DNA from 2 places in the Pseudomonas sp. R1-7 genome. Region 2 is predicted to be linked to the other one. Evidence: predicted binding sites of a transcription regulator. Region 2 holds the regulator's gene; the other holds the start of a gene.

Region 1 (5,238 bases), 2.7 Mb from region 2:
CCGGTCACGATTACGTTGCCCTTGTACAGCTTCAGGCGCACGACACCGTTCACGTTGACCTGGGAGGCATCGATCATCTGTTGCAGCATCAGGCGCTCCGGGCTCCACCAGTAGCCGGTGTAGATCAGGCTGGCGTACTTGGGCATCAACTCATCCTTCAAGTGAGCCACTTCGCGGTCCAGGGTGATCGATTCGATCGCCCGGTGAGCACGCAGCATGATGGTACCGCCTGGGGTTTCGTAGCAGCCACGGGACTTCATGCCGACATAGCGGTTCTCGACGATGTCCAGGCGACCGATGCCGTGTTCGCCGCCGATGCGGTTCAGGGTCGCCAGCACGGTGGCCGGGCTCATTTCCACGCCGTCCAGCGCGACGATATCGCCGTTGCGATAGGTCAGTTCCAGGTATTGCGGGGTATCGGGGGCCTTCTCCGGGGAGACGGTCCAGCGCCACATGTCTTCTTCGTGCTCGGTCCAGGTGTCTTCCAGCACGCCGCCTTCATAAGAGATGTGCAGCAGGTTGGCGTCCATCGAGTACGGGGACTTCTTCTTGCCATGACGCTCGATCGGGATCGCGTGCTTCTCGGCGTAATCCATCAGTTTTTCACGGGACAGCAAGTCCCATTCACGCCACGGTGCAATGACTTTCACGCCCGGCTTGAGGGCATAGGCGCCCAGTTCGAAACGCACCTGGTCGTTGCCTTTGCCGGTGGCCCCATGGGAAATGGCATCGGCGCCGGTTTCGTTGGCGATTTCGATCAAACGCTTGGCGATCAGCGGACGGGCGATGGACGTACCCAACAGGTACTCGCCTTCGTAAACGGTGTTGGCGCGGAACATCGGGAACACGAAGTCGCGGACGAACTCTTCGCGCAGGTCATCGATGTAGATTTCTTTGACGCCCATGGCCTGGGCCTTGGCACGTGCAGGCTCGACTTCCTCGCCCTGTCCCAGGTCAGCGGTGAAGGTCACCACTTCGCAGTTATAAGTGTCCTGCAGCCACTTGAGGATCACCGAAGTGTCCAGGCCGCCGGAATACGCCAGAACGACCTTGTTTACGTCCGCCATGCCATCACTCCACGGGTTGTACGGAAAGCCGGGAAGTCTAACGTCCAGCGCGGATAATTTACAGAGGCGCGACAGCTTATGACGACGAAGCGACAGATTATGTCGACTGCGCGACGATCAGGCCGGCTCAGGAAGTACGTGCAGTCGCTCCGGCAGGCGCAGCCGTCTTGGTCGGAGCAACCGGCGTCGCCGTCTTGCCCGGCGCAGCAGCGGGTGCCACGGCAGGTGCCGCCGGCATTGCCGCGGGAGCTGGCGCCTGTGGGGCCGGGGCCTGGGTGGCGGGTACCCGCTCCAGTTTTACCAACACACGCCGGTTCTTGGCCCGGTTGGCTGCGTTGGTATTGGCGACCAGCGGATAACGCTCGCCGTGGAAGCGCACGGTGAATTGGGACTCCTGGAAACCGTTGGCCTTGAAGAAATCCTGGACAGCCAGGGCCCGGCGACGCGACAACTCGCGGTTGGTCAGGCGGTTGCCACTGTTGTCGGAGTGGCCATCGAGCTCGACATGATTGACGCTCGGGTCCGCCTTGATGAAGTCGAGCATGACCTGCAACTGGGCCTTGGCCTGGGCATCAAGCTCGATCCCTTCGCCAGGGAAGCCGATCTGGGTTTGCTTGATCTGCTCGAAGTTCTTCGGCAAGAGTTTCGCTACACAGCCCTGGTAATCGTTGAACGCCTTGTTGAAGCGCACGGGGAGCAACCGAACCTCCGACACCCGCCCGTCCTCGGTGTTGCGTCGCACTACGGGACTGCGACCTTCCATCAGCCCGCTGATCAAGCGGCCGGCCTGTACCTGGGAGCTGTTGAAAAGCACATCGCCGCTGCCGATCCTGACCGAACCAAGGTTGATATCGCCCCGCCCGGGCTGCCAAGGCGCCGCGGCCGCCAGCAACGTCGCAGAGCCGCCGCCGAGCATCGGATTATTGGCCTTGAGCCGGAACGTGGCCTGCTCGCCCGCCTTGCGCACGAACTCTCCACTGCCGAAATCGCTGATCGGCTGGCTCAGCCGACACTCGAACTTGTCGCCTTCGACCGTCCACTCGATGCTCTCCAGACGGGTCTGGAAAGTGAGCGCCATCGCAGGAAGGCTGGCAAACACACTGAGCAAGGCTAGATAACGCTGGCGCACGGGAGGCTCCACTGGCTTTTATACGGAAATCGAGAAACGCTGGGCATGCCGCTTGGCACGAAATGCTGGCACACCTGAAGGGGCTATCGGTAACTTGCGGCAAAACTTGATAGCGGGTGCCCGGATCGGTCTTTTCCGGTAGCATTCCCCCGAGATTTACCCGCCTGGAAGCCCCCCATGTCCGACCGCCTGACCCTGCTGCGTCCCGACGACTGGCATATTCATCTTCGCGATGGTGCTGTGTTGACCCATACCGTCGCCGATGTCGCGCGCACTTTTGGCCGCGCCATCATCATGCCAAACCTGGTTCCGCCCGTGCGCAACGCCGCCGAGGCCGATGGCTATCGCCAGCGCATCCTGTCGGCACGCCCGAAAGGCAGCCGCTTCGAACCGCTGATGGTGCTTTACCTCACCGACCGCACCCAGCCCGAGGAGATACGCGAGGCCAAGGCCAGCGGTTTCGTGCATGCGGCCAAGTTGTACCCCGCTGGCGCCACTACCAATTCGGACTCTGGCGTCACCAGCATCGACAAGATTTTCCCGGTGCTCGAGGCGATGGCCGAAGTCGGCATGCCGTTGTTGATCCACGGTGAAGTTACCCGGGGCGACGTCGATGTGTTCGATCGTGAGAAGATTTTCATCGACGAACATATGCGTCGCGTCGTCGAACGCTTCCCGACGCTTAAGGTGGTCTTCGAGCACATCACCACGGGTGATGCCGTGCAGTTCGTCAACGAGGCTTCGGCCAATGTCGGCGCGACCATCACCGCGCATCACCTGCTGTACAACCGCAACCACATGCTGGTGGGCGGGATCCGTCCACACTTCTATTGCTTGCCGATCCTCAAGCGCAACACCCATCAGGAAGCCTTGCTGGATGCGGCCACCAGCGGCAGCGCCAAGTTTTTCCTCGGCACCGACTCGGCGCCCCACGCCCGTCATGCCAAGGAAGCCGCTTGCGGTTGTGCTGGTTGCTACACCGCCTACGCCGCCATCGAGATGTACGCCGAGGCGTTCGAGCAGCGCAACGCCCTGGACAAGCTCGAAGGCTTCGCCAGCCTGCACGGCCCACGCTTCTATGGCCTGCCGGTGAACACCGATCGGATTACCCTGGTTCGCGACGAGTGGACCGCCCCTGCCAGCCTGCCGTTTGGCGAGCAGACTGTCATCCCGCTGCGCGCCGGTGAAAAACTGCGCTGGCGCCTGCTGGAGGAAAACGCGTGAGTGAAGATCATTTCGACGACGAACTGGACGGCAACGGCGGTTCGGGCGGCGCGCGCCACCCGATGGCTGCTCGCTTCCGGGGTTATCTGCCGGTCGTGGTCGACGTAGAAACCGGTGGTTTCAACTCAGCCACCGATGCGCTGCTGGAAATCGCCGCGACCACCATTGGCATGGACGAGAAAGGCTTTGTCTTCCCCGACCACACCTACTTCTTTCGGGTCGAACCGTTCGAAGGCGCCAACATCGAAGCGGCAGCCCTGGAGTTCACCGGGATCAAACTCGATCACCCGCTGCGCATGGCGGTCAGCGAAGAAACCGCGCTGACCGACATCTTCCGTGGCGTGCGCAAGGCACTGAAGGCCAACGGTTGCAAGCGCGCGATCCTGGTCGGCCATAACAGCAGTTTCGACCTGGGCTTCCTCAATGCCGCCGTTGCGCGCCTGGACATGAAGCGCAATCCGTTTCATCCCTTCTCCAGCTTCGACACGGCGACCCTCGCTGGCTTGGCCTACGGCCAGACGGTATTGGCCAAGGCCTGCCAGGCGGCTGATATCGATTTCGATGGCCGTGAGGCTCACTCGGCCCGCTATGACACCGAGAAGACCGCCGAGCTGTTCTGCGGCATCGTCAACCGGTGGAAAGAGATGGGTGGCTGGCAGGATTTCGACGACTGACATAGAGCTAGGCTTAGCTCTTTGTGGCGAGGGGATTTAGCGAAACGTCGCACCGCCCCGCTGGGTCGCGAAGCGGCCCCAAACCTGCCAACTGGGTGTGGCGGACTCACCATTTTGGGACTGCTGCGCAGTCCAGCGGGGATAAATCCCCTCGCCACAGTATGTATTTAGCCCCCCATAAAAAAACCGGCCCATCGGGGGCCGGTTTTTTTATGCCTGGGTGCGCTTACAGCTTGTCGCTGTGCTCGCCCAGGTAAGCGGCAACGCCTTCAGGCGATGCGGTCATGCCCTTGTCGCCTTTTTTCCAGTTGGCCGGGCAGACTTCGCCGTGCTCTTCGTGGAACTGCAGGGCGTCAACCAGACGGATCAGCTCTTCCATGTTACGGCCCAGCGGCAGGTCGTTGATGATCTGCGAACGAACCACGCCTTTGTCGTCGATCAGGAACGCGCCACGGAAGGCTACGCCACCTTCGGACTCCACGTCGTAGGCCTTGGCGATCTCGTGCTTCATATCGGCTGCCATGGTGTATTTCACCGGGCCGATGCCACCGGCATTGATGGCGGTGTTGCGCCAGGCGTTGTGGGTGAAGTGCGAGTCGATCGAAACAGCGACCACTTCAACGTTGCGTGCCTTGAAGTCGTCCATGCGGTGATCCAGTGCGATCAGCTCGGATGGGCAAACGAAAGTGAAGTCCAGCGGATAGAAGAACACCAGGCCGTATTTGCCTTTGATGGCCGAGGACAGGGTGAAGCTGTCAACGATTTCGCCGTTGCCGAGGACGGCAGGAACGGTGAAGTCAGGGGCTTGTTTGCCTACGAGTACGCTCATTGGATATCTCCTGGTGTAGTAACGTGAAAACAAGGTCCGCGCCAGCCTGCCACCCTCAGGCGACAGCCCTGTGACACGAACCCGCTTTGCAAGGACCGACCATCATACACCGCAGGTTTGGACTGTCCTCAACGGTTTTTTGGCGCCCCCTGAAAATCCGCTGCCCTACCCAATGGCAGCCGCTCGACACCGTTCGTCAACGAACCTTGGAAACCACTTTGACAATCATTCTCGTTAACATTAAGATCCGTCCCAATTGAGTCACAACCAGCGACGGTTCTCACTTATGTATGTATGCCTCTGCACTGGCGTCAC
Region 2 (5,238 bases):
CCGCCGCATACCACAGCTACAAACGCTGCGGGCTGGCCGGCTGCATCCTGACTAAGCTGGACGAAACGGCAAGCCTGGGCGAGGTGTTGAGCCTGGCGATCGGTCATGAACTACCGGTGGCCTACCTGACCGACGGGCCGCGGATCCCGGATGATTTGCATCTGCCGCGCCGTCATCAACTGGTCAGTCGTGCCGTGAGTGTGCAAATGCAGGAAGAACCCAGCGAAGAAGCCATGGCTGATATGTTCGCTGACATCTACCACAGCCCGACCAAGCAGGTTGGCTGAGGTAATCATGAATATTTTTTGTACCTACATCGATGGTCTGCCATGCATTGTTCCGAGTGAACGCGCAGCCAGTAATGTGGCCTCCGTCTAAGTAAGACAAGGTAAAGAACGAACATGGGCAGCATGCATCCCGTACAGGTGATCGCGGTGACCGGCGGCAAAGGTGGCGTCGGGAAGACTAACGTGTCAGTGAACTTGTCCCTGGCTCTGGCAGAGCTTGGCCGACGGGTCATGCTGCTGGACGCCGACCTGGGCCTGGCGAACGTCGACGTGCTGCTGGGGCTCACACCCAAGCGCACGCTGGCGGACGTGATTGAAGGGCGCTGTGAGTTGCGCGACGTGCTGTTGCAGGGCCCCGGCGGGATTCGCATCGTGCCGGCCGCCTCCGGCACCCAGAGCATGGTGCACCTGACGCCTGCGCAGCACGCCGGCCTGATCCAGGCGTTCAGCGACATCGGTGACAACCTCGATGTGCTGGTGATCGACACGGCTGCCGGTATCGGTGACTCGGTGGTCAGTTTTGTCCGCGCCGCCCAGGAAGTCTTGCTGGTGGTCTGCGACGAACCGACGTCGATCACCGACGCCTACGCCCTGATCAAACTGCTTAACCGCGACTATGGCATGAACCGCTTCCGCGTCCTGGCCAACATGGCCCAGAGCCCACAGGAAGGACGCAACCTGTTCGCCAAGTTGACAAAGGTCACGGACCGCTTCCTGGACGTCGCCCTACAATACGTCGGCGCAGTGCCTTACGACGAAAGTGTACGCAAGGCGGTCCAGAAGCAACGTGCCGTTTATGAAGCTTTTCCACGTTCCAAATGCGCGCTGGCGTTCAAGGCGATCGCCCAGAAAGTCGATACCTGGCCTCTGCCGGCCAACCCACGCGGGCATCTGGAATTTTTCGTCGAGCGTCTCGTGCAACAAACAGCAGGGCCCGTGTTATGACAGCCAGCGGTTACAACCATCTCTACAAAAAATCGGCACGGGACGCCCAGTACGAGTTGATCGAGCGTTACGCGCCCCTGGTCAAGCGCATCGCCTATCACTTGCTGGCGCGCTTGCCGGCCAGTGTGCAGGTCGAGGACTTGATCCAGGCGGGCATGATCGGCCTGCTCGAAGTGTCGAACAAATACGACGCGAGCAAGGGCGCCAGCTTCGAGACATACGCCGGTATCCGCATCCGCGGGGCGATGCTCGATGAAGTCCGCAAGGGCGACTGGGCGCCGCGTTCGGTGCATCGCAATACGCGCATGGTCAGTGATGCGATTCGCGCGATTGAAGCGAAAACCGGACGAGACGCTAAAGATCACGAAGTTGCAGCCGAACTCCAGTTGAGTCTCGATGATTATTACGGGATTTTGAACGATACCTTGGGCAGTCGCCTGTTCAGTTTCGACGACCTGTTGCAGGACGGCGAGCACGAAGGGCTGCACGAGGATAACGCGAGTGCTCACATGGAGCCGTCGCGTGACCTGGAAGATGAGCGTTTCCAGAGCGCGCTGGCGGATGCGATCGCCAATTTGCCGGAGCGTGAGCGACTGGTCTTGGCGCTGTACTACGACGAAGAGCTGAACCTCAAGGAAATCGGTGAGGTCCTGGGGGTCAGCGAATCGCGGGTCAGCCAGTTACACAGCCAGTGCGCGGCCCGCTTGCGGGGGCGTTTGGGGGAGTGGCGAGCGCGCTGACGAGCAGTGTGGGGACACTGCGAACGAGGCTGGCATGGCACGCGCCGGGCCAGTCTCCACCCGTTGTGCTCCAGACCGTTGTCGAGTGTTGTGCCGGATTGATTGAAATGGCGCGTCCAGGTGCTGGGCGCGTTTAAGACTGCTTGGAGGTCGAATTGGACAAGAACATGAAAATCCTCATCGTTGATGACTTCTCAACGATGCGGCGGATCATAAAAAACCTGTTGCGTGACCTCGGGTTCACCAACACGGTCGAGGCCGACGATGGCACTACCGCCATTCCGGTCCTCAACAGCGGGAGCATCGACTTTCTGGTGACTGACTGGAACATGCCTGGCATGACCGGTATCGACTTGCTGCGCCACGTGCGCGCCGATGAAAAACTCAAGCACCTGCCGGTGCTGATGGTCACTGCCGAAGCCAAGCGCGAGCAGATCATCGAAGCCGCCCAGGCCGGTGTTAACGGCTATGTGGTCAAACCCTTCACGGCCCAGGCGTTGAAAGAGAAGATCGAAAAAATCTTCGAACGCATCGGTTAACGGCGCCACGGGGGAGCTATGGACAACGAATCTTCAATGGGCGATTTCGAATCGACCCTGAAAAAACATGCCCGCGAACTGGTCGACAGCCTTGAAAAGGGCCGCTTCGGCGATGCGGTTCAAATGATTCATGAGCTCAACCAGACCCGGGATCGTGGTCTGTACCAGGAAGTCGGCAAGCTCACCCGTGAACTGCACAGCGCGATCGTCAATTTCCAGATCGATCCGAACATGCCGCAGGCCGAGGAAGTCTCGCAGATCACCGACGCCACCGAGCGCCTGGGTTATGTGGTCAAGCTGACCGAAGCCGCGGCCAACCGCACCATGGACCTGGTGGAAAGCGCAACGCCCCTGGTCAACGGCCTGAGCGAGGAAGCCCAGGCGTTGAGCACCGATTGGGGACGGTTCATGCGTCGCGAAGTCGGCGCCGAGGAATTTCGCGAACTGGCCCGTCGGGTCGACGGATTCCTGGCGCGCAGCAGCACCGAGAACCGCGCCGTGGCCGGCAACCTCAACGACATTTTGCTGGCCCAGGACTATCAAGACCTGACCGGCCAAGTGATCAAGCGCGTGACCCAGTTGGTCACCGAAGTTGAAAGCAATTTGCTCAAGCTGGTGTTGATGGCAAGCCAAGTGGATCGCTTTGCCGGCATCGAACACGACCGCGCGGCGATACTTGCTGAAAAAGATCCACAAAAACATCTCTCTCAGGGTGAAGGTCCGCAAATTCATGCCGATAAAAGAGAAGACGTTGTGTCCGGTCAGGACGATGTGGACGATTTGTTGTCCAGCCTTGGATTTTGAGTTTTAGCCCTATTTTAGGAGCAGCCATTAATGAGCTTCGGCGCCGATGAAGAGATCCTTCAGGATTTCCTGGTTGAGGCCGGCGAGATTCTAGAGCAACTGTCCGAACAGCTGGTCGAGCTGGAAAGCCGACCTGATGATGCGGATCTGCTCAATGCAATTTTTCGCGGTTTCCACACTGTAAAAGGAGGCGCCGGCTTCCTCCAGCTCAACGAGCTGGTGGAGTGCTGCCACATTGCCGAGAACGTGTTCGACATCCTGCGCAAGGGTGAGCGTCGCGTCGACTCGGAGCTGATGGACGTGGTGCTCGAAGCCTTGGATGCGGTCAACAGCATGTTCAGCGAAGTGCGCGAGCGCTCGCCGATCACCCCAGCCACCCCCGAGCTGCTCGCCGCGCTGTCGCGCCTGGCCGAGCCGCAGTCGGCTGACGAAGCCGCGCCGGCTGCCGAGCCTGTGGTTGAAGAGCCGGTTGCCGAAGAATCGGGTGACATTACCGATCACGAATTCGAATCGCTGCTGGACTCGCTGAGCGCCGTCAAGGCCGAAGCCGAGGCTCCGGCCGCACCTGCTGCGCCAGCCGCCAATGCCGCTGCCAGCGATGAAATTACCGACGATGAGTTCGAGTCGCTGCTCGACCAACTGCACGGCAAGGGCCAGTTCGCCGCCGATGCGGTCGCGGCCCCGGCTGCCCCGGCTGCGCCAAAGGCAGCGGGTGATGACTCGGACATTACCGATGACGAATTCGAAGCCTTGCTCGACCAGTTGCACGGCAAGGGCAACTTTGCCGTCGATGCACTGGACTCGGCCATCGCTTCGGCGCCGACGCCGGCCAAGCCAGCGGCCGCGGCAGCCGGTAGCGATCTGATCAGCGACCACGAATTCGAATCGCTGCTCGACGAACTGCACGGCAAGGGCAAGTTCAGCGAAGTGGGTGCGGCTGCCGCTGCGCCTGCCGCTGCCGCCACTGCCGCGCCCGCCGCCAAGGCCGCGCCGAAGCCGGCTGCCAAGGCAGCGGAACCGAAAGCTGAAACACCCAAGCCTGCCGCCGCAGCGGCGCCTGCCCCTGCTCGGGCTCCTTCCGCCGCGCCCGCCGAAAAACCGGCCAGCGAAGCCGAGACCACCGTTCGGGTCGACACCGCGCGCCTGGACGAGATCATGAACATGGTCGGCGAACTGGTGCTGGTGCGTAACCGCCTGGTGCGCCTGGGCCTCAACAGCCAGGACGAAGCCATGTCCAAGGCCGTGTCGAACCTCGACGTGGTCACGGCCGATTTGCAGACCGCGGTCATGAAGACCCGGATGCAGCCGATCAAGAAAGTCTTCGGGCGCTTCCCGCGCCTGGTTCGTGACCTGGCTCGCCAGCTCAAGAAAGAAATCAACCTGGAATTGGTGGGTGAAGAGACCGACCTGGACAAGAACCTTGTCGAGGCCCTGGCCGACCCGCTGGTCCACTTGGTGCGTAACGCGGTCGACCACGGCATCGAGTCGCCGGAAGAGCGCGAAGCCTCGGGCAAGGTCCGTAGCGGCAAGGTGATCCTAGCCGCCGAGCAGGAGGGTGACCACATCCTGCTGTCGATTTCCGACGACGGCAAAGGCATGGACCCGAACGTCCTGCGTGCCATCGCCGTGAAGCGTGGTGTGATGGACAAGGATGCCGCCGACCGCCTGAGCGACACCGAGTGCTACAACCTGATCTTCGCCCCGGGCTTCTCGACCAAGACCGAGATCTCCGACGTGTCGGGCCGTGGCGTGGGCATGGACGTGGTGAAGACCAAGATTTCCCAGCTCAACGGTTCGATCAACATTTACTCGACCAAGGGGCAGGGCTCGAAGATCGTCATCAAGGTCCCATTGACCCTGGCGATCATGCCGACCCTGATGGTGATGCTGGGCAACCAGGCGTTCGCTTTCCCGCTGGTCAAC

The links. The regulator FliA, encoded in region 2, starts transcription of late flagellar genes. The targets are predictions, from matches to a motif close to CTAAAGTTTNNNNNNNNNNNGCCGNTAA.
Region 1: the regulator FliA is predicted to act here: its motif matches at 2,280-2,307, upstream of J3P79_RS06465 (flagellar protein MotY).

What each region holds. Positions count from the first base shown of each region.
Region 1 covers NZ_CP071661.1:1,476,155-1,481,392, reverse strand. The annotation lists gene J3P79_RS06470 (argininosuccinate synthase) at 1-1,067, opposite strand, end outside; gene J3P79_RS06465 (flagellar protein MotY) at 1,195-2,196, opposite strand; gene pyrC (dihydroorotase) at 2,374-3,420, shown strand; gene rnt (ribonuclease T) at 3,417-4,094, shown strand; gene J3P79_RS06450 (peroxiredoxin) at 4,321-4,923, opposite strand; gene J3P79_RS06445 (bacterioferritin-associated ferredoxin) at 5,210-5,238, shown strand, end outside.
Region 2 covers NZ_CP071661.1:4,217,440-4,222,677, reverse strand. The annotation lists gene flhF (flagellar biosynthesis protein FlhF) at 1-287, shown strand, start outside; gene fleN (flagellar synthesis regulator FleN) at 402-1,232, shown strand; gene fliA (RNA polymerase sigma factor FliA) at 1,229-1,972, shown strand; gene J3P79_RS18770 (chemotaxis response regulator CheY) at 2,140-2,511, shown strand; gene J3P79_RS18765 (protein phosphatase CheZ) at 2,530-3,315, shown strand; gene J3P79_RS18760 (chemotaxis protein CheA) at 3,346-5,238, shown strand, end outside.